Regions from separate parts of the Gracilibacillus sp. D59 genome, predicted to be linked through region 4. Evidence: riboswitches for the same ligand, from Rfam matches in the RefSeq annotation. Region 4 holds a riboswitch; each other region holds the start of a gene.
What was found. A riboswitch is a leader RNA that binds a small molecule or an ion and turns the genes downstream of it on or off. The one in region 4 is predicted to bind cyclic di-GMP.

Region 1 (5,438 bases), on a different contig from region 4:
GCAAGCTGAAAAGCAAGCACTGGAATCCCTTAACGAAAACAGACGATTTATTCATTTATTTGATCAAGTATCTTCAGGCCTTGTCATTACAGATCCTGCTAAGGAAGACAATCCGATTATTTATGTGAATAAAGGATTTGAGAGAATGACTGGTTATCCAAAAGATGAAGTAATCGGAAAGAATGCCCGTTTTTTACAAGGAAGCAAAACAAGAGAGGAAAACAGTCATGAAATTAAAGAAGCGATTAGTCGAGAAGAGCCAATACAAATTGAAATTCAGAACTATAAAAAGAATGGTGAGTGCTTTTGGAATGAATTAAAGATAACGCCAATTATTAATCAGGGACAAACATTCTTTGTCGGCATTCAAAATGATGTGACCGAAAAGAAACATCAATCCATTTTAGTTGGGAATCAATTCAATATGGTAAAAAAATTACTTACTATATCTGATAAAAAAGTCGCTTTTGAAGAGATCTGTAAAATGATTGAAGAACAAACGGAGTATCAATGTTTAATATTCCGGAAAGATGCTGAGGCAGAAAAATTAACTCCTTATGCTACCCATTCATTGCCCCAAGCGTTTATAGGTGAGTTAGTTGATTTACCTATTCAACCTGGAAAAGCTATTAGTGGGGAAGCGGCTTATTATAATAAAACAAATATTAAAAATAATTTAGATCAAATTGAGAATGTTAAATATCGAGATTTAGCACGACGTTTTAACATGAAAACAGTGTGGTCGACTCCAATCCTAACCAGTTACAATGAAGTCGCAGGGGTTTTTACTTTATATCGCAATGAAGTACATATGCCTTCTGATAGAGAAATAAAAGCATTAGAGACGTATGCCTATGTTATTGGATTAGTAATGGAAAACATGAATTATCAAGAGAAAATGAAGGTCAATGATTACCACTATCGATTAATAGCTGAGAATACAACAGATATTATCGGTTTAATCAATGAAAATAGGGAAGTTAGCTATGTTTCACCTTCAATTAATCAATTAATAGGTGAAAAAGATATATCATCTGTTAGCGATTTTTTCGAACCATCGACAAATGAAACAATTAGACAATTTATCAATTATTTGTACCATGTCAGCATTGAAGATACTACGGAACTAGAAGTTACAGATTATCAGGGGAATAAACGCTGGTTGGATGTAAAGGGAAGGAAAGTAACGGATGAAAATGATGAAACTAGTATATTGCTTATCTCACGGGATATAACAGCACGAAAACAATATCAGGAATCATTGGACAAAATCCTTTACTATGACCCTGTCACACATCTTCCGAATAAATATAAATTTCGGAAAGTGTTAGAAAAAACGATTCATGAGCAAGATGCTTTTCATTTAATGCTTGTTGATTTTGATCAAATGAAAGAAGTAAAAGGGATTTATGGTATGGAAGCATGGGAATTCGTCATGACAAACATGTCAGGTTTATTAGCAGATCATTTTCAACCAATGTTTATCTCAAGAAGTGGCGAGGATGAATTCTCCTTGATTGTAAAGCAGAGTAAAGAAAAATTGCAGCAACAAATAATAGCTTTATTGCACCGTCTAAAAGATCCTTGGAAATATGAAAAGCAGGAGTTTATGACTACGATTTATATTGGAATGGTTCATTTTGAAAAGCAAAAGCCTGACACGATGATTTTGCAGGCACGAGAATCCTTGCAAATGGCCAAAAGTAAAGGCGCAGAATCTTATCATTTCTTTCAACAAGGAAACGCGGAGGAAACTAATCGTGTCTTTCACATTAAAAGGCATTTATTTCAAGCTATTGATCAAAATGAACTGCAGGTACATTATCAACCACAAGTAGATATCAAACAAGAGAAGGTAATAGGGTTCGAAGCTTTGATTCGCTGGAATAATAAACACTTAGGTAATGTATCTCCAGGAGAATTTATAGGGATTGCGGAGGAAAGTGGGTGGATTGTTCCAATTGGCGCTCATATCATGAAACAAGTATTTGAAGACGTTGTAGCTTGGAACCAGAAAGGGGAATATTATCATATTTCTATCAATATATCTTATAAGCAAATGAGCGAGCAGAATTTTGTCAATAAAGTAAAAAAGCTGCTAGCTGAAACAAAGTGCCCTACATACCAAATTAGTTTTGAGATTACAGAAAGTTTATTATTAGAGGATATTGAGTTATCTATTAACGTATTGCAAGATATAAGAGCATTAGGTATTGGAATAGAAGTTGATGATTTTGGAATAGGTTATTCTTCGCTATCGTATTTAAAAAAATTCCCAATTAGTGCATTAAAAATTGATCGTTCTTTCGTAATAGATGTTCATCAGGATCCAAAAAATTTAGCTATTGTGCAGGCGATAATGGAAATGGGACATGCACTTGGGTTGCAAGTAATCACAGAAGGGGTAGAAGAAATAGAACAGATAAAGCTATTAGAAGATTTAGGATGTCAAATATTCCAAGGCTATTGGTTTTCTAAACCAATAGCAAAAGAAAAAATTCCGAGTGTGATTGAACATATTTGTGATAAGAAAATAGCGCAAATGAATGCTTAAAACTGTACCCAGTATGTTATTAATTTTAGAAGCTATATTAAATATTAGTAAAGGAAGCACAATAATGGTATTATTCAATGAGAGATTCATCAACCAATAATAAATTGCTATATGAGAATAAACTTTTGGAGGTATTATTATGAAAGAGGTTCAAGCAACAGAATTAGCAACAAAATTAAAAAATGGTGAAAAATTAAATATAATTGATGTTCGAGAAGATGATGAAGTAGCACAAGGTATAATTCCTGGTGCAAAACATATAAGATTAGGAGAAATTCCTAACCGAATAGAAGAATTTAATAAAGATGAACATTACTACATGGTATGTCGTTCAGGAGCTCGAAGTGGTCGAGCAACTGAATATTTAGAAGCAAATGGAATTGAGGCAACAAATATGGAAGGTGGCATGCTTGCTTGGGAGGACGAAACAGACGTACCCGAGTAATTGCTGCTAGTATATGCAATTGAAAACAGTCCATTGTGAAAGAGTAATCTTAATCAGGATTACTCTTTTTATTATTGAATAAGTTCTCTTCTTTCAATAATTAGAACACTAAGCAAAGCGAAGTATCTTGCCGTAGCGTTTCCTAACACTTAGCATAAATCAGAATGGCAAAAGCTAATCTATTAAGAAGTTATTTCGCAGTTTACTTTAAAAGCGAAGAATTTGTTGGTTTATTCGTATTTTTTGAATTGATCTCTACTTTGAATTGATTATTATCATGAAATTATTATATTATATAGGGAATTAGTTTTATATTTCTAGTAAGCTACGTCAGTGTTTGTGATATAATAGTACTATATAATGGGAAAAGGCAAATCTATTGAAAAATAGAGACGCAAAACCACAGATCTAAGGTGGAAAATCGCGACGATGGCAGGGTTACCTGAGATAAAAACAGGAAACCTATACATTTTTGTATAGGTTTTTATTCTTATATTTTTTATAAAACGAGATATGGGTGAGGAGCGAATAGATATGCGTAATGTCATGAATAGAAAAATTACATTGTTTATATTGATCTTAACTGTATCTGTCATTGCGCAATTATATTCTGTATCATTAGTTTTCGGTATTACCATAAGTTTTGCGCCTGTTCTTTATCTAGCATCTATCCGATTATTTGGCTTTCGTTTTGCACTTCTATTAACAATTTGTATGAGCTTACTCACACAATTTTTACATATAGGCAATTCATTGGTTTTCTTTAGTATACTTGAAATTTTGATAATCGGTACATTTTATACAAAAAAAGGAAAAGATCTATTTACATGGAGTTTTGCTTATTCCTTTATCATCTTTATTCTTTATTTCTTATTGGTCTTTCTCTTCTCAGACTTCTTGGATGATTTAAGTGTTTTAACTAATTTTATGATCATTCAGACTGTAGCAGCTACTTTGTTCGCTGCTTTAGTTGCTGATATGTTGTGCGATTATCTTCCAGTCATTCCAAAGATGAAAAACTGGTTTCAGGAAAAAAATCAATTATATTTTGGCCAGGTAATTTCCCACATATTAATTTTCTCCGCTGTCCTCCCATTACTTATCATCATTTTAGTTAATGGTAGGGAGCTCGAGAGCGAAATGTACAAGGAGTTTTACCTTCAATATCAACAACTGGAAGAACGGTTACAACAAAAGGTAGCAGAAATGGATTCTATCGAGATTCAAAATTATGAATTAGACGCTGAACTAGAGAAAGCTAGAATAAAATCAATTTTAGATGAATTTATTGGAACAACAAATAGACGTATTTATATGTTGGATCAAGGTGGTCAATTATGGCTTTATGCGCATAATCAGAATGACACACTTCCTAATCTTGATTATGTTGAAGATGGTTTTGTTAATCAAATTCATCCTAATGGTTTTATTTGGCTACCATCTAAGCAACAAACTTTATCAGATTGGTATCATGGCTATTATCTAGGTGAAACTACCTTTATAAATAAGCGAGCATTTTTAATTATTCCTATCACAAATAGAGTAGTAGCGTTAGCTGCTGACCTTACTCATTATTTGATGTTTGCCCTGTCTGTATTATTCATTGCATTAGTGTTTGGTATGATAGTTAACCGCATATTATCCAATTCATTAATACGACTTACGCAATTAACAAGTGATTTACCAGAGAAGATGAATAGACAGGAGACTTTCTATTGGAGAGATACTTCTATAGATGAATTTTCAAAGCTAGGGCAAAATATTGAAAAAGTAGCAAACCAGCTACAAACAATGTTTACTGATGCCAAAAAGAAGAATGACTTACTAACAGCAAGGACAAATCAATTAATAGAATCAGAGTCGAAATTATACCGTTTGGCTCATTTCGATACATTAACTGATTTACCAAATAGGTATTCTTTTCATGAGGATGTAACAGAGATGTTAGATGCACCAGCAAACTTGGAACGCTTTGGGATTGTTTTTATTGATTTAGATAAATTCAAACAAGTCAATGATACGCTTGGGCATAGTGGTGGAGATTTATTATTAAAAGTATTTGCCAAACGGTTAAAACAATTTCAGCGAGGTCAGCCTGTAACTTTTTATCGTTTAGCAGGCGATGAATTTGTTGCTGTTGTGAATTTAAAAACAGAGAAAGACGTACAGTTGTTTAGTGAACAATTAGTCGAGGTTATTAGGCAAACAATCGTTATTAATAAAACGGAGATCATGTTGACAGCTAGTATTGGTATTAGTTTTTATCCTGACCATGGTAAGACTTTAGATAAATTGTTACATCATGCGGATTCATTAATGTATGAGGAGAAACAAGAACATCACAATTCACAACTACTAACATCATATAGGGAGGAACACGATTGAAATCAATCAGATTATGGATAGCGACTGCAGGAATAATTCTCTTAGTTGGTTGTC
Region 2 (5,438 bases), on a different contig from region 4:
TAATGACATGAAATACGTCATCCTTTTGGTGAATGAACATTTTACCGTCGTCGGCATGCTTTATTACATTTGTTACGGCTTCAGAAATAATCAGGTTATAGCTCATAACTTTTGAATTTTTTAATCCAGCATTAGTAAATGCTTCCTTTGCAAGATTCCTTGAGTAAGAGATATCTTGCCGTTCTTTAATATCTGCTTCACATAAAAGGTTGCCTGTTTTATATTGTTTTATTTTCGCTTTATCAATCAGCAAAAAAGCTCCTTGTGTCGCAGAATAGATGACATCGCGATACACTTCCCATACTTGATCTTTCTCCTTATCCATTTCAGTGAGTGTTTTGCTAGCATGTACTTCATTTAATGTTCGTAACAATACATCACGAAAGGGCTTCGGATAATCTAGCTTTTTAATTTCTTCCTCTATTACATCATGATTCGTAATCCATCCTAGCCCTAGTTGTGCTAATTGATATAATTCTTTCATCTTCTCATCAGTGATGTTATCGATGGAATGTAGAGAAAATGATTGTAAGAATAGTTCTTCTTTTTTGTTTATGTCCATCCCATCTGCTAGTTGATATACAATCCAGCCAATAGTTGCTTGTTCGTTCATCTGCATAAAAGATTGAAAAGCCAAGGATGGTGATAGTTTCTGAGAAGTTTGTTGTTCTACAGCTTCGTTTCTTTTACCTCGTCGTTTGGTAAAAAGTCTTTTCATTTCCCATTTATCCTTTGTTATAGAATACCGTTAGGTGGCATAATCGTTATTTCATCAACCACTGCTTGTTGTGGTTGACAAATCAAATAGATTAAATGCTCTGCGATAGATTCGACGGGAATCATATTATCGACGTCTAAATCGAAAGATACATGATCCCAAAAAGAACTGTTGATTGCACCTGGTAAAACAGAAGTAATGCGAACACCTTCTCTTCTTAATTCTTGCTGCAGTACTTTCGTTAAGCCATGCACCCCAAACTTAGAAGCCGTATATCCTCCGTTCCCCGGCAAAGCAGTTGTGGCAGCTATTGATGCAAGGTTCAGAATTTGCCCTTGCTTCTGATCTCTCATCACCCTACCAAAATACTTGCATGTTAGATATGTTCCTCTTAGATTTACAGCGACCATGTTGTCAAAGTCTTCTGTTGAAGATTCAAGGATATTGTCAAAGGTACCAATCCCCGCAGAATTTATTAAGACATCAACTCGTCCAAATCGTTCCACACTTTTCTTAACAAAATGGTTTACTGAATCTTCGTCTGTCACATCCACCGGGAATGATGTAATATTTTCACCTTCGAATGATTGCTGTAAAGTTTCAATGTTTCTTGATCCTAGCACAAGCTTTGCGCCATGATTTGCTAGTGATATTGCTGTTTGTCTGCCGATACCTTTACTCGCACCTACAATCACGATCACTTTATCTTTTATCTGAGAGAAGTCCATTAAACTGACACCTCTTCTGTTCCTAAGTATTCAAAATAATTTTTCTCGGTTTCCCAAAGGCCTATTTTATAAAGGTTAGATATATGTGGTGATAACATATCATAAATTACTTTTGCCATTACCTCGGATGTTGGGTTCAGCCCTTCAAATTCATTTGTATCTAAATTTAAATGTTTATGATCGAATTTATTTAAGACAACATTCTCCACAATCTCGTCCAATTCAGCCAAGTCTACGATCATGCCTGTTACCTGATCTGGAATCCCTTTTACAAATACATCTAAATAATAATTGTGACCATGACCGTTTGGATTATTACATTTACCGAAGAGCTTTACATTCTCTTCATCCGATAACTGATCACTATGCAAACGATGTGCTGAGCTAAAATGATACTTTCTTGATAACGTAACCATATCTTCTTCCCCTTTCTCTGCATATAAATATGGATTTTCATGTAACCGGAGTTGATGTAACGTACAGCCTTTTAGCTGAGGAGCGATCGCTTCCCACAAATAGCCTACAATGTTTTCTGTTGTTGGAATGTGTGTCATAAAAAAAGGATGTTCTTTATTTAGAAATTTCCCGTCTAGTTCTTTCTCCACTAATCCACCTACTATTTGCTTGATATCTACCGTATTAACAACAATCCCTGATTTCTGATTTAGGTTGCCTTTTACCATTACTTCCAATTTATAATCGTGACCATGACCATTTATATTACTGCACAAACCGAATATTTGTTGATTTTTTTTTTCGCTCCATGTAGCAATGCGATAACTATGCATCGCAGAAAAGTCAATTCTCCTGGATAAATATAGCAACAGTGTCCCCTCATTTCTTACAGTTTTTATAAGCTCTTTAAAAATTCGTTAACTAAGGTCGCATCTTCCGTAAATACTCCTTTTTTGACCGTAGTTACTGTCGCACTTCCTGGTTTCTTGACACCCCTCGCACACATGCATAAGTGTTGTCCTTCCAAAGAAACGATTACGCCTTTTGGTTGTAGTACATTTTCAATGGCCAGTGCTATTTGATTAGTCATTCTTTCCTGTACCTGTGGACGCTTAGCCGTTAATTCTACTAGGCGAGCGAATTTACTAAGTCCAACGATACGTTTGTCTGGGATATAACCGATATGTGCTTTTCCAAAAAACGGAATCAAGTGATGCTCACAAAATGTATAATAATCAATATCTTTTACTAAAACGATGCCTTCATAGCCCTCTGAATCGAAAGTCGTAGTTAGGGCGGTCTCAGGTGGGGTTCCAACTCCTTCAAAAACTTCTTTGTACATTTTTGCTACTCGCTTCGGTGTATCTAATAACCCTTCACGATTTGGGTCTTCTCCAATTGCTTCTAGAATGGAGCGAACATTACTTTCTACATCAATAGCGTTTAACACCTGTTCTGTCATATAAACTCCCTCACTTTCTACGCTTCGATAATGCTATACGTTTGGATCACTAGATTCAGAAAGCAATTCCATGATCCTTTTTTATATTAAAAAAAGCCCACCAAAAAAGTTTGGTGGGCTCTCAGTGTGAATTAGTAAAAAAGGGTATACTAATCCATACTCAAATAAACCATCCTTTTCGGTAACCCGGCTGTCATAATCTTGAGACCTTAGACCCATAGGCTTTGCGTCCTCACCTTTCAATGAGTATGCCATTATCGAAGGTAATATTTTCGTTATTATCCTTAGGTATTATTACTTAGGTTTATTCTAATGAATATATGTGTGGGTGTCAATATATATTTTATTCCAGGATAGAATCTTTTTTTATAGTAATAAAGAACTAGTTGATTTACCGAAGTAAGGGAGCTATTTTCATAGCTCTCTCTAGCAAATCGTACATGATCATGTCACTTTGGTTTGTTCAAACATTTATAAAGTTAAAGCTTCAAAAAAAGTCGAGTTTCCCCTTTTTCATTTTGGGCCATCTGAATCGTGGAACATGCTTTACCATTGTTTCAAAGATTATCCCCCATTGTTGTTCCGATAAAGACGAAACTGGAAAATCATTTTTTATTCCAAGATTCCTTTTTAAGTGCTTTATTTGTGGTGGTGTAAATACCCCTCTTAATGCCAAATCAATAGATAATTGTGGGTTTTTAAGCACATAATCCGCCATTCCCCAAAAGATTAAATAATCTGCAATTGGTACAATCGGTCTTACTTTTCTATTTATTGTAATCAGAGCGGAATCTACTCGTGGTGGTGGAGAGAAATTTTTCCTTGAAATTCCTTTAACATACCGTATATCAAACCACATTCTCCAAGCGATAACATATGGATTTTTCACTAACCTTGATGTAAACCTTTTAGCTGCACCTTTTTCCATCACAATGACACCTCGTTGGAAATTACTTAATGGATTATTAAGAAGTTTCTTCATAATTGGTGTGGTAATAGAATAAGGAATATTTGACACAACAATAAACTTTTCCTTTGGCAAATATATTTTCAAAATATCTTGATGAATAATTGTAGTATTCGGACAGTTCTCTGTCTTTATTTCTAAAATATTTACAAACTTTTTATCATATTCTACTGCCAAAACCTTCCCAGCTCTTTGATTGAGGATTGTAGTTAAAGCGCCTTTTCCAGCACCTAATTCCAATACAGTTTCGTCTATATTCACCTTGGTTAGGTCTACAATATCATTGATCAATTTCTTATTATGCATTAAATGCTGTCCTAAAAAGTTTGGACTTTTCCCGTGGCTTCGTTTTTTTCTCTGATACTTAAGCTTTTTCTTGGTCATATTATATCTCCCTTTCTCAATTTAAAAATAAAAAATCACAGACAATCTGCCTGTGATTCGGAGTAAAGGGGAGAAGACCCATCCTTATTAGATTCCGGCGTATTAAAAGCCGCTAGCAAATAAACCTTCACAAAAGAAGGAAAATTAGACATAATTAAAGAAAGGCAGAATGATCTGCCTTTCTTTACATTACATATTTTTGTTATATGAAATGAAGGTTATTAAAAAAGGACAGACTGATCCCGTTTACTCTGTGTACAAAAACAGAGCCTTTGAACGTATTTAATTACTGGTTCAAAGTTTGGAAACGTAGTCTGATGTAATAAATCATTTTTTAATAATCCTCCTAAAAATTAACAGTACATTGTCATTATATACTCACTTTTAGAATAAGTCAAAGTAAATATTTATCTAGGAATGATTTATCACTGAATTTAAGGGACAGAAAGCCAGTTATTCTGTTGTTAGAATAACTGGTTTTCATCTAAAGCTTTAACTCATCCATTTGCTACAGTTCCACTACAGCTTGTGAGATCCGTCCCTTTACACCTAGCTTCTGCATGGTATTTACTAAATGATTTCAAGGCTTGTCCACCATAAAGTTCTGCTCGATTCTTTTCATTACCCTTACTGCTGACGCATTTTCCGATTTTTCACACCAACTGCCACAATAAACGCTATAAAACCACCAAGGATTACAACCATCATGGAGATAAAGAACCAGTTAAATCCGGTATCTTCTTCTAAAATAAAGACATTGCTGGTTTCACGTTCTAAAATCATTTTATGTGTACCATCATTTTGTTGTCTGACGATGTTATCTTCTAGCAAACCTCTCAGTTGCTTATCATCACCAATACCCTCCAATGAGGCAACCTGTGTTTCGGTGTCATTATTAATCGCAATATACATCGTTTGATTTTGATCACTTCTTTTATAAACAGACATAGCACCTGCTTGAGCAACTAGTTCTATGTCTCCCTGCTTTAATGCAGTTGATTCTTGACGGATTGACGATAACTTTTTCAAATGCTGAACAATTTCTTCATCTTCTTTATTCAACTCAGCCATGCGGTGATCTGGTTCATCTACACCATTATCCATAGGCACTTCCACTCCCTGATAGAGAAAAGAAGATCCAGGTAGAGTATAAAGTAAGGTAGAAGCAAGTTTCCATCTTGTCACAGGGTGAAAACCTTCCTTCACTGCTTCATGAGCCAACCG
Region 3 (5,438 bases), on a different contig from region 4:
GCACCGTTCACAAATTAATATCCATTCTCGAGCCCAAGGTGGTAGACGATAGCGATAATAACGAGCCAAAAAATCACCTCATTCACGATAAAATAAAGAAATGTATATTGTAGCTTATGCAGCGAAAATCGAAGCGTACACCTATTTGCAAATTTAAAAGAATTTTTTTCAATAAAAAGATTAACTATGTATGTGACGTTTGTAATTTCATAATAAATACCTAGTCCCATTTTCTTAAAACAAAGTTGTCATGCAGGAATATTATAGATGAATGTCGAATATATACATGATAATAGGTAATATGGAGTTAATGAAATGTGTCGGTGTTCTTTGATGGGGGTGATAATATATCATATCTTAATAGTGAAGGGTTTATGATTCATTACAAATGGCTTCATTCAAATGAATCAAACAAGAAAAATGTACTTGTTTTGCTTCATGGATTAGGATTGCATCTTAATTCATGGGGGCCTATTTTACCATTGTTAGAAAGGGATTATGATATTCTTCTGTTGGATTTACCAGGACATGGGCTTAGTGATTATTCTGGTGAGAAGCCAATACTAGACCGTATGTGCCGTGATCTAAGGCATTTAAAAACTTACCTCCAAATTAATGAATTTCATCTAATTGGACAAGGTTTAGGTGGTTTTGTTGCCATTCAATATGCCCATCAGTATCGAGAAGAAATTCTTTCATTAACATTAATCGCAGTTCCCATTAACTATCCTAAGAAATTGGGAGAGAAGCAAGTTACCAATCGAAAAAAAATTAGTAATCATTCTAAGAGCCTAGAGGTGTTGGGAGAAGAATTAATTCCACAGATTTGTTATAATACCACGGAAGAAAATAAAAGTATATTAAGAGAAGGATATCGTAAAGTTAACAAAGAAGTCTATTTTGAATTGTTTAATACAAGTCATATTGAAATGGCACGGAAGCAATTGCAAGCGATGAATAAGCCGTTATTGCTTTTAGTTGGTTCAGAAGACCCTGTTTACCCTCCAGAACTATTTAGTGCGACATTAAACGCTGTGCCTTCTGCAAGGTTTTTAACCGTACCTGATGCATCTTTTGTCGTTCAATTGGATCAACCATCTATCGTGGCGAAATGGATACATCAGTTTATTCAACAGAAAAGTATTAAAAATAAGGTTAAATACAAATATCTATCTGAGTTAAAATTTGAAATGGAGAGAGAATTAGAAGCACAAATTGAACGACTGGATAAGCGTGTAAATCACATTTCCGTTCTTATGTTACACCGTTTTGAAGTTATTATAAATGGTCTGGCTATTGTTCAAGGTTGGGGTAAAAGAAAAGCAAAAGTAATTTTTACTTATTTAATTTTACAGAAATCGGTTACAAGAGATGAGCTTTGCGATGCTTTTTGGCCTAATTTATCTTTAACTAAAGCTAAAAATCAATTGAGGGTCTCTTTACATCATTTAAAGAAAATACTTGAGCCTGCTCAGATAAGTCAAGATGAACCAATAGTTGTTACAGAAAGAGAGCATGTAGTAATCAGTGGTACTATTAATACTGATTATTTAGTATATCGGCAAAAACTTGAGAATGGTTTAAAATTGTCAAAGGGAATCGAAAAAGTTGAGATATATGAGGAATGTCTAAAAATTGCTTCAGATAATTTTTTCCCTGGTCTTTATGAAGATTATTTTCAACAAATTTATCATCAACTAGAACGAATTTGGGCCGGAATGGCAGAGTTTCTTGTAGACTGGTATCAGAACATAGGTGAAAAGCAAAAAGAATTACAATACAGAGAACTTTTGGAACACTTCGGTTTTAAATCCAGTTTTGATACCTAAAATGTAATTGTAATGGAAGTGTAATGATAGGAATGGTATGATAACAAGGTAACCATAGATAAAATCATATCCTTATTTTTTGAAGTTATATGTTGTACAGAAATGATCAGAAAAAGGCAAACCTATTGAGAGGTAGGGACGCAAAGTTACAGATCCGTATAATAATACATAAGTTTTCGGATGGCTGAGCTGCCTGAAATACTGTAGTGTATTTTAGGAGGGGAATACGTTTATGCCAACAAAAATAAACGTTGATTATGAATGGATTTACTTGATGGCAAAAGCGAAAGAGAGTGGTTATACGATAGAAGAAGTGCGTGAATTCCTAAAAAAGAATGAATGTAAATCCAATGTGTAATACAACGAATAAAACCCTACCTAAAAGTGGGTTTTTTCTTTTTGTTTAAAACTATGAATGTATAGACGAGGATGTCTAACATCGAGAAACTAAACGAATTATCGAGAGATTTATTCCGCATCGATGGTTAACCACTTCCACGATATAATTAATGTGTTATTGTCTCAAATTGGGGTATAGTTTATTATAGCGCAAATTGTCCATAAAACCCTGTGATGGAAGTCTCACTTTATTAGACGAGGGAATTTAATTTTGATATACTGACAGCGATTGATATGATACATACAAATTGTAAAAAAGGTGAAAACTATCGTAGTTTATTATGGGTCTAAAACAGGAAGGGAAGGATTCGATGATAGGAAACAAACCTAAAATAGTTGTACTTGGTGCAGGCTATGCAGGAATGATGACAACTAAGCGATTAACTCAACAATTTTCACAAGAAGAAGTTGAGATTACATTAGTTAACAAACACAATTATCATTATCAAACAACATGGTTACATGAAGTTGCTGCAGGAACAATTGATGTCAATCGTTCTCGAATCATGATTTCAGATGTCATTAATACTCGTCGAGTAAATTTTGTGCATGATACGGTTATAAAAATCAATAAAGAAGACAAAACAGTCCAACTAGAAAACGGTGAAATAAGCTACGATTATTTAGTCATAGGTTTAGGTTTTGAAAAGGCCACATTTGGTATTCCTGGAATGGAAGAGCATGCTTTTTCCATTCAAAGTGTTGATACGAGTCGCATGATTCGAGATCACATTGAGTATCAGTTTGCTCGTTATCGTAATGAGACAAATCCAGACCCAAGTATGCTAACAATTGTCGTTGGTGGTGCAGGTTTCACCGGCATTGAATTTTTGGGTGAATTAGCAGAACGTATTCCGCTATTATGTAAAAAATATGATATTCCACGTCAAGATGTGAAAATTATTGATGTTGAAGCAATGTCAACGATTTTACCTGGATTTAATGAAGAATTATTAAGTTATGCGAAAGAATCTCTAGAATATCGCGGTATAGAATTTAAGCTCGGAACTATGATAAAAGAAGTGAAAGCTGATTCAGTTATCGTCGGTGAAGATGAAGAGGAAATTACAGCAGGTACTATTGTCTGGACTGGTGGTGTACAAGCTAATCGTATTGTTGGAGAATCTGGTTTTGAATTAACTAAGGGTAAAGTTAATGTGGATGCAACATTACGTGCTCCAGGCCATGACGAAGTGTTTATTTTAGGTGATTGTGCATGGGTTATGAATAACGAAACTGGCAAACCATACCCTCCGACTGCGCAAATTGCTATACAAGAAGCAGATGTTTGTGCACATAATATTAAGACCATGATTTACGGAGGTACATTACAGGAATTTAAATTTGATGATAAAGGAACGGTTGCATCTTTAGGCGGAAGTGATGCAATGGGTACTGTATTTGATGGCAATAAAATATATGGAATGCAGGCAAAAGTGATGAAAAATGTGATTGATGACCGTTATCTGTTCTTATTAGGTGGACCAACACTTGTACTGAAAAAGGGTAAATTTCGTCCATTTTAATAGAACTATAATAGAGGAGGAAGTCGAATGAAAAATACATTATTTTATACATTATTAACAGTAGTTGCAACCATTGCTTATGTTTTCGTTTCTAGAAAAATGGAAGATAAGCGAGACTTTCGCTAAAGGATGAGAGCAGATACAATGGGTGTCTGCTCTTTTTTATACTATTTATTTGTAGACAGATACAAATAATAGACCAAGTATTTGGAGGGAACAGAATGTTTTCGATCAATCAATTGGTTTTTAAAGATATTTTAACCGTGAGGAAATTAGACATTGAGTCAGGTAAAGTTTACTGTTTATTTGGAGAAAGCGGAAGCGGAAAATCAACATTATTAAAGATGTTTAACAGTATGCTTACTCCTGACCAAGGAAGCATTACATATAAAGATGAACCGATCACAGATTTAGACCCAGTTCAATTAAGAAGAGAAGTCGTAATGCTTGGGCAGGACCCTGTTGTTTTTGATGGGACGGTTCGTGATAACCTTTTAATAGGCCTGCACTTTGCAGATAAAGAAGAAGTAGAAGACTGGGAGCTTACCAAATTATTAAAAGAGTTACATGTGACTAAAAATTTAGATGAAAAAGCTGATAAATTATCAGGTGGTGAACAACAGAGATTAGCATTCGGACGTGTGCTTCTGATGAATGTTGAAGTATATTTGCTGGACGAACCTACTTCAGCTCTTGATGAAGAAACGGAAACAGCAGTGATGGACTTATTTACAAAGAAGATCCGTAACGCAGGTAAAACAGCAATAATGGTAACACATTCGAAAGAAGTCGCTGAAACATATAGCGATGAAATTATCTATATGAATGACATTCTAACGAAAGAGGGTGCTCTTTCGTGAATGAAATGCTTGAAATTACTATATGGCAACTTGTAACTGCATATATTTTTATTGTTATTTTATTAGCGATCGTTCGCTGGCGTAAAATCCCACGAGAGAAAGAGATTATTATTGCGACACTAAGGATGACAATACAACTCGTATTAGTTGGCTATGTCCTTATGTTTATTTTTGAAAATGAAAAAATGATTTATTCGGTTATCACCATTATTGTCATGGAAACATTCGCAGTCTATAATATTTATAAACGAACAAAGCAATCCTTAAGTAGAGAATTAAAGAAAATCATTGCGTTTTCGATGGTGTCCGGAACATTATTTGCCTTTCTCTATTTTGATTTTATTGTAGTTCAATTTTCGCCTTGGTATGATCCTCGATATTTCATACCGATTGCTGGCATGTTAATTGGAAACTCCATGACTGGTATTACACTTGGAGTTAGTTCTTTAGTAGAAGGATTTACCTCGCGAAAGAAAGAAGTGGAGGCAGCTTTGATGTTAGGGGCCCCACCAAATAAAGCATCACAAGGTATCGTTAATCATGCTTTTGATTCAGCAATTTTACCAACGATAAACAGTATGGTTGGTATGGGGATAGTCTTTTTACCGGGGATGATGACCGGTGTTATTTTATCTGGGGCAGGTCCGATGGATGCGATCAAATATCAAATTGCGATTATGCTTGGGATCACCGGCAGTGTTTCGTTATCTGTTATTTTATTCTTGTATTTTGGCTATAAAACTTTTTTTAACAACTATGCACAGTTGAAATTATAATTAGACTTGACTTAATTGATTCCTTTTGGATAAAATAACATATAATGA
Region 4 (5,438 bases):
GCTTCATCCTGCCCCTCTCCCTTATCCACTATTTCATGAGCACCAAAAAAGAAAGCTTTATCCTCAAAGATATTAATAGATGTCAAAGGATAAAGCATTTCTATATTTAATGTAAGCTATAAATAGTTAAGGGTAAAGATATTTTTGGAATTTTGTCGAAAAAAATCGATAATATCTTTATCTTTCCTTTCCTTTTTCTTTTTCTGATCTATCATTCTCGTCATCTTCTTCCGACTCTGCCTTAGAATCATCTTCAGGTTCATCATCATCTTCTTGCTCTTCTACTTCTTGTTCTTCTTTCTCTTCTTCTTTTTCTGCTTCTTCAGCTCTTTTTTGTGCCTCTTCTGCTTTTTTGTGTTTCTCTTCTAATTTCTTTTGTGCTTTTTCCGCTTTTTCTTCCGCTCTTTCAGCTTTTTCTTCTGCTTTCTCTTGTGCTTGTTCAGCTTTTTCCTCTGCCTTTTCTTCAGCTTTTTCTAATTTTCGTTGTTCTGCTTCGGCTTTTTTAATAGCTTGTTCCTGTACTTCTTCTGCTAATTTAGTTTCTTCTGCTTCTTCTGATTCATCATCTTCTTGTTCCTCAACGATATCTTCATTTTCCGGTTGATCTACGTCTTCTTCATCTTCATTTTTTGATTTTGCTCGAAGATAATTTTCTTCAGCACGCTTTTGATTCTCAAGTGCTTTAGCAATACCTGCTTTTGCTTGTTCTGGTAAATCATCGCGCTCTAATAAAGCTTGAAGTTTGATAGTACGTTGTTTGGCATTATCTCTTAATTCATCTTCTGCTTCATCTCGATCCTCCGTGCTTTCCTCTTTCTCTTCTTGATCGGAGTCTTCGTTTTCATCATCCGCTTCTTCTGAATCAGGTAATTCCACTTCTTCTACTTCGTCATCATCTTCATTTGCTTCTTCTTCTGATTCTTCCTGCTCTTCCTCTGCAGCTTCTAATTCACCTTCTAATCGATCTAAATATTCTTCATATTGTTCGATTAATTGTTCAGCTTCTTCAATATTACCTTCGTCAATTAAAGTTTCTATTTCATTCAAACGGTCACTCACAAACTCGTCTAATAATAGCGCTCTTTCGGTTTGGTCTTCTGTCAGTTCCAGCTCTGTTTCTTCAATTAATAGAGCAGTATCATATAATTCCTCATCTGGGGTAATCGTTTCCTCTACTTCATTTGCATATGCAGTATTTCCTACAACTAATACACTAATTGTTGCTGCCGATAACCATGTTTTTAGCTTCATATCAGCTATTCCCTCCATCTAAAATATTTGAATACTCTCATTGAATGCATTTATTTGCTTTTTATTTTCTTGATAATGCTGTTCAGGAGTCATGAAAGTAAAAATCACATTATGTTTCGAACCTTGATGAAAATATATATCCCCACGTATATTTTCATTTCTATTTGTTTGAACAGCTAAGTAATTCTCATCCTCTTCTATTAATTCCGCTTTTTTAGAAAAAGAAGATAGAACGTTCTTTTTTAATAGATCCACCGTTTGTTCTTTACTTACCGACGAAACAATTACCCTTGTTGTCCCGTTTGAAAAAACGATGTTCTGCTCTTGCTCAGCGGTGGCTTCTTCCTCAACTGACCAACCATCTACTCCACCGATTTGGAAAACATCATTTTCATACAGTACATCTTGCTTTTCTGCTTGTCCGGTATTCTCCCCAAGATCCGTGGCACTCTCCCCTTGACCACATGCCATTAAAAAGAACAAACAGGATACTATCAACACTTGTTTCAACGCTTCACCCCCATTCACTATCATTATCTCTTGGTAGCTGGCTGGCTTTGTGACCCTTCACATTAGCCCCTATAGCTTTGCGTCACTGTTTTTTAACAGTTTTGCCTTTCTCCTTTTTCAACTATCTATACGAAAGACTTGTATTGAAAAAGGGGGGAGAACAAAATTTTTTCTATAAAAAATTAAAATATAAAAAGTTAAAAAAAATAAATATGATGAACGTTCTAGTATTAGTAAACAGTTTTATATGACCTTAAAGAAGAAACTATTTTAAAAGAAACAAGTGACCCCTGACTTCTTTTGATAAAATCCACATTTACCTTAGTGTAGCTTGCTCTTACAAGTAGGTTAACTTGTACATATAATGACATGTAACAGAAAGGAGGAAAAACGTTGGCAAAACAAGCAAAACCAATGACGGCAGGTATGGCCAAGCAATTACTGGAGGATAATAAAGTTTATTTAACCCCTGAAGGAAAGAAAATATTGAGAAGTATCGTAAAAAAATAATCACAAAAAAAAGTGCGCATACTCGCTTTATTGCGCACTTTTAATTATATAAGCCGGGGTAAATAAAATTTTTGCCATTAAAAAGTTTTCCCTTTCCTACCCGCACATTAAAATTTCTTTATTTTAAGATATTTGATATAATAATCATATGTCTTTTTTACTATTTTTATTAGTAGGTGATTATATTGAATTATGGTTCTGATTTTATGAATGATTTATTTCAAAATGATACGTCTATTGCACCAATGTCTGAGACGTATTATGTAAAGGAGAATTTCTTCGGTGGCAGTTCTTTCGTTGACATTAATGGTAATCCTATTTTGGAAACGATGCCTAATGCTGCCGGTGGTGAAACATTCCATTTTGCAAATGGAGAAACAGCACATGTAAGAGAGAATGTTGAAGGTGGCACTACTTTTGACTTTACTGGGATTGACAATGACATTACAAGCCGTTCTTCGATTTTCGGACAAGAAAATTACTACCAAAATGGAGAGCATATAGGTACATTACAACCTAATTTCACTGGAGATGGGGTTGATTTTGTTGCTCCAAGTGGTGGTACTATGTTTAGCACTTCCGAAAACAGTGTGATAGGTGAATCTCAGGTTCATATAGATTCCTCTTTTGTTGATAGCGAAAGTTATACAAGTGGATTTGACTTACAAAACCATTTCAGTGAAATTGAAGCTGTATCATCACAAATCTCTAGTGCTGATTTAGGGACTGCGATGGACGGATCAGACGCACTTGACGTACTGGAGTTCTTATAAGATGGCAGTTTCAAAACTAGAAAACTATTTCAAAGACCCAGCAAAAGAATATGACTTGATTGTAAGTGATTTAAAGTCACGTTTGTCCCAACCCTGCTGGGAGGAAGTAATTGCATATGTCGACCACGTTACAGAAAATGCAATGAATCGTGTATGGGACCAGCTTCGCCATCGATACGAATCCTTAAGTAGATTGGAAGACTCTTTTCCAGACAAACCAACAACAGAAGATCAACAGCGATACATTCGTAACTTTTTTGATTATACCGATCCAGGGAAAGTATCAAAGGATTTGCAAACAGCATTAAGCTTTGATGAACTGGAATCAGACTACATACAATTTATACGAGCAATGTCTGAGGGTGAATATGGAGAAATTTTTCTACGCTATCAATACCCTTCTCCTTTTTTCAATGGGTTGCAACAAGGAATATTACTTCATATTAATAACCTGACAAATGCTTTAAAGAAATATACAGATAAAATTGGTCAGCATGCAATCGTTATGGATCGTGTTAAAAGTGATCAGCAGGGAAAATCCATTATTAAAGGTGGTGCTTCACTACTTGGATTGTTAGTTGGCATCCCTTTTGCTGGGGCTGGTGTTGGTGCTTTAATGGGAGACGATAGTGAAACTCAAATCCATCAATCAATGGATAAGGTAATTCAAGGTTGGAATCATTATATTGATAGATTTAATTCCTTTTTACAAGAGCTTGAGCTTCATTACAAACTGGCAATGATGGCTCTTTATGGTGGTACCATCATACGGGTAAATGATCAATTTGCTACACAACGATTGACCTTTAGTGGACTAGCTCTATTAACACCGACATATCAACTAACCATTACAGAGCAGGAAATAGAAGAATTAACCGTCTGGACGAAAAAAACAACCAACGGGATTCAACATTTATTAAAATATAGACAGTGGCAGGAAGCTATTCAAGTGTCACAAAAACTTTTTCAATATGTAAAAAATAACCCGGTTAGTACCAGAGTTGAAGTCAAGGATGGGCAATCTGCCATCTACCTCGCACATATGTACTATTACATTAGTTATCAAGAAGCTTTATTGGAAGAATACAAGAATGGTCATTTTGATAGTTTTTATAACACGACGAAACAATTATTTCAGGAATTATATCTGTATATACTTGACAGCGATGTGAAGCAATTGGGATTTCATTCAATGAGTGAACTTTATATTCGTTTTATTAAAGAAGCAGTTCGGCGGAAAAAAGTGAAAGATGGTCACTTACTTTTTGATTATTTTATCCGTGTCGATCAACGTGTAGGGACGTATGGTATCTATTATGGTGAACAGCCAGCATCTAAGGAAGCTTTTTTTGATGAACATAAAGCAATAGCTTTGATTGGATCTTTCCTTGAAGATGTTTTTGACCTATCATACGAAACTGATAGTGAGGAAGACGAGGAAGAAGATATTTCATTAAATCGGAAACAACTAAAAGCATTAATCAAAATAGATAATAGTTTACAAAAAGATGAATTATCTGCTTACCTTAGAAAACTGTATTGGAAAAGTATTTTATGGCCGTGGAATAGAAGCTCTTTCCAATGGGTAGGTACTCACAAAAAGAAACTTGTTGCTGGTATTCTTAGCACTGGATTGATCACAGGTGGCTATTTTGCTGGACCTGATCTCTATCAATATGGTCAAGAACAGATACAGAATTGGAGTTGGCTAAACGGTCCTCAAAAGACTGAATCAAACGAAACAAATACTGTACCTGTTACTACTTATGAAATTACGACAGAGTATGCTAATGTGAGGTCTAAACCATCGTTAGACAGTGAGATTGCATTTGTGGTTAGTACCGGAGATTCGTTAGTTTATCAAAATAATAAAAAGGTAGGTGAAGAAGGTCGGGTTTGGTTTCAGGTTGAGAATGAGCAAGGAGGTCGTGGATGGATTAGTAGTAAGATTGTGGTGAAGGTGTGGGAATAGAATCTTGCATATCAGGAAAAAGAGCTAGAATTTTTAAACTTCTAGCCCTTTTCTTGACAACCCCACTACCGATAAACCTGATGCATCATTATTTGCATAATTAATTCGCTTTCCAAAAGGTAATATTTCCATTATCTCATTAATATGTTTTTTAGCCGATTATGAACTTGCAGAATTAATTCAATATATATGGATGAAATTGTTTTTCCATTTGCTTTTTCCACTCTAGCAAAGTCGGTTCTAAGTGATGTTGCATATTTTCCAATAATAAGTTTTGGTCATTTTTTTCATATCCTTGTACGACGTGTTCAATATTCTCTTTTACATTATCCATTTTTACTTCTGTAATGTCACCTTTTAATTCATCATCCATCGAATTCATCGCATTCTCTATTGATGCAAATGCTTGAATAAAATCTTCA

Region 1: linked by a shared signal. The riboswitch ahead of ACTWP4_RS19200 (diguanylate cyclase domain-containing protein) and the one ahead of ACTWP4_RS12615 (hypothetical protein) in region 4 are both predicted to bind cyclic di-GMP.
Region 2: linked by a shared signal. The riboswitch ahead of folE (GTP cyclohydrolase I FolE) and the one ahead of ACTWP4_RS12615 (hypothetical protein) in region 4 are both predicted to bind cyclic di-GMP.
Region 3: linked by a shared signal. The riboswitch ahead of ACTWP4_RS17600 (anti-repressor SinI family protein) and the one ahead of ACTWP4_RS12615 (hypothetical protein) in region 4 are both predicted to bind cyclic di-GMP.

Annotation. Positions count from the first base shown of each region.
Region 1 covers NZ_JBQQCK010000014.1:35,181-40,618, reverse strand. The annotation lists gene ACTWP4_RS19210 (EAL domain-containing protein) at 1-2,554, shown strand, start outside; gene ACTWP4_RS19205 (rhodanese-like domain-containing protein) at 2,694-2,999, shown strand; cyclic di-GMP riboswitch class I at 3,359-3,445, shown strand; gene ACTWP4_RS19200 (diguanylate cyclase domain-containing protein) at 3,534-5,384, shown strand; gene ACTWP4_RS19195 (ABC transporter substrate-binding protein) at 5,381-5,438, shown strand, end outside.
Region 2 covers NZ_JBQQCK010000013.1:20,247-25,684, forward strand. The annotation lists gene ACTWP4_RS18325 (ATP-binding protein) at 1-718, opposite strand, end outside; gene ACTWP4_RS18330 (SDR family oxidoreductase) at 736-1,446, opposite strand; gene ACTWP4_RS18335 (6-carboxytetrahydropterin synthase) at 1,446-2,270, opposite strand; gene folE (GTP cyclohydrolase I FolE) at 2,297-2,863, opposite strand; cyclic di-GMP riboswitch class I at 3,041-3,126, opposite strand; gene erm (23S ribosomal RNA methyltransferase Erm) at 3,351-4,214, opposite strand; partial or broken gene ACTWP4_RS18350 (helix-turn-helix transcriptional regulator) at 4,723-4,794, opposite strand; gene ACTWP4_RS18355 (alpha-amylase family glycosyl hydrolase) at 4,842-5,438, opposite strand, start outside.
Region 3 covers NZ_JBQQCK010000012.1:12,481-17,918, forward strand. The annotation lists gene ACTWP4_RS17590 (hypothetical protein) at 1-69, opposite strand, end outside; gene ACTWP4_RS17595 (alpha/beta fold hydrolase) at 318-1,829, shown strand; cyclic di-GMP riboswitch class I at 1,935-2,026, shown strand; gene ACTWP4_RS17600 (anti-repressor SinI family protein) at 2,062-2,187, shown strand; gene ACTWP4_RS17605 (NAD(P)/FAD-dependent oxidoreductase) at 2,540-3,754, shown strand; gene ACTWP4_RS17610 (ABC transporter ATP-binding protein) at 3,976-4,614, shown strand; gene ACTWP4_RS17615 (ABC transporter permease) at 4,611-5,390, shown strand.
Region 4 covers NZ_JBQQCK010000006.1:230,460-235,897, forward strand. The annotation lists gene sigI (RNA polymerase sigma-I factor) at 1-7, opposite strand, end outside; gene ACTWP4_RS12610 (DUF5667 domain-containing protein) at 178-1,251, opposite strand; gene ACTWP4_RS12615 (hypothetical protein) at 1,270-1,761, opposite strand; cyclic di-GMP riboswitch class I at 1,791-1,877, opposite strand; gene ACTWP4_RS12620 (hypothetical protein) at 2,457-3,044, shown strand; gene ACTWP4_RS12625 (SH3 domain-containing protein) at 3,046-5,016, shown strand; gene ACTWP4_RS12630 (hypothetical protein) at 5,192-5,438, opposite strand, start outside.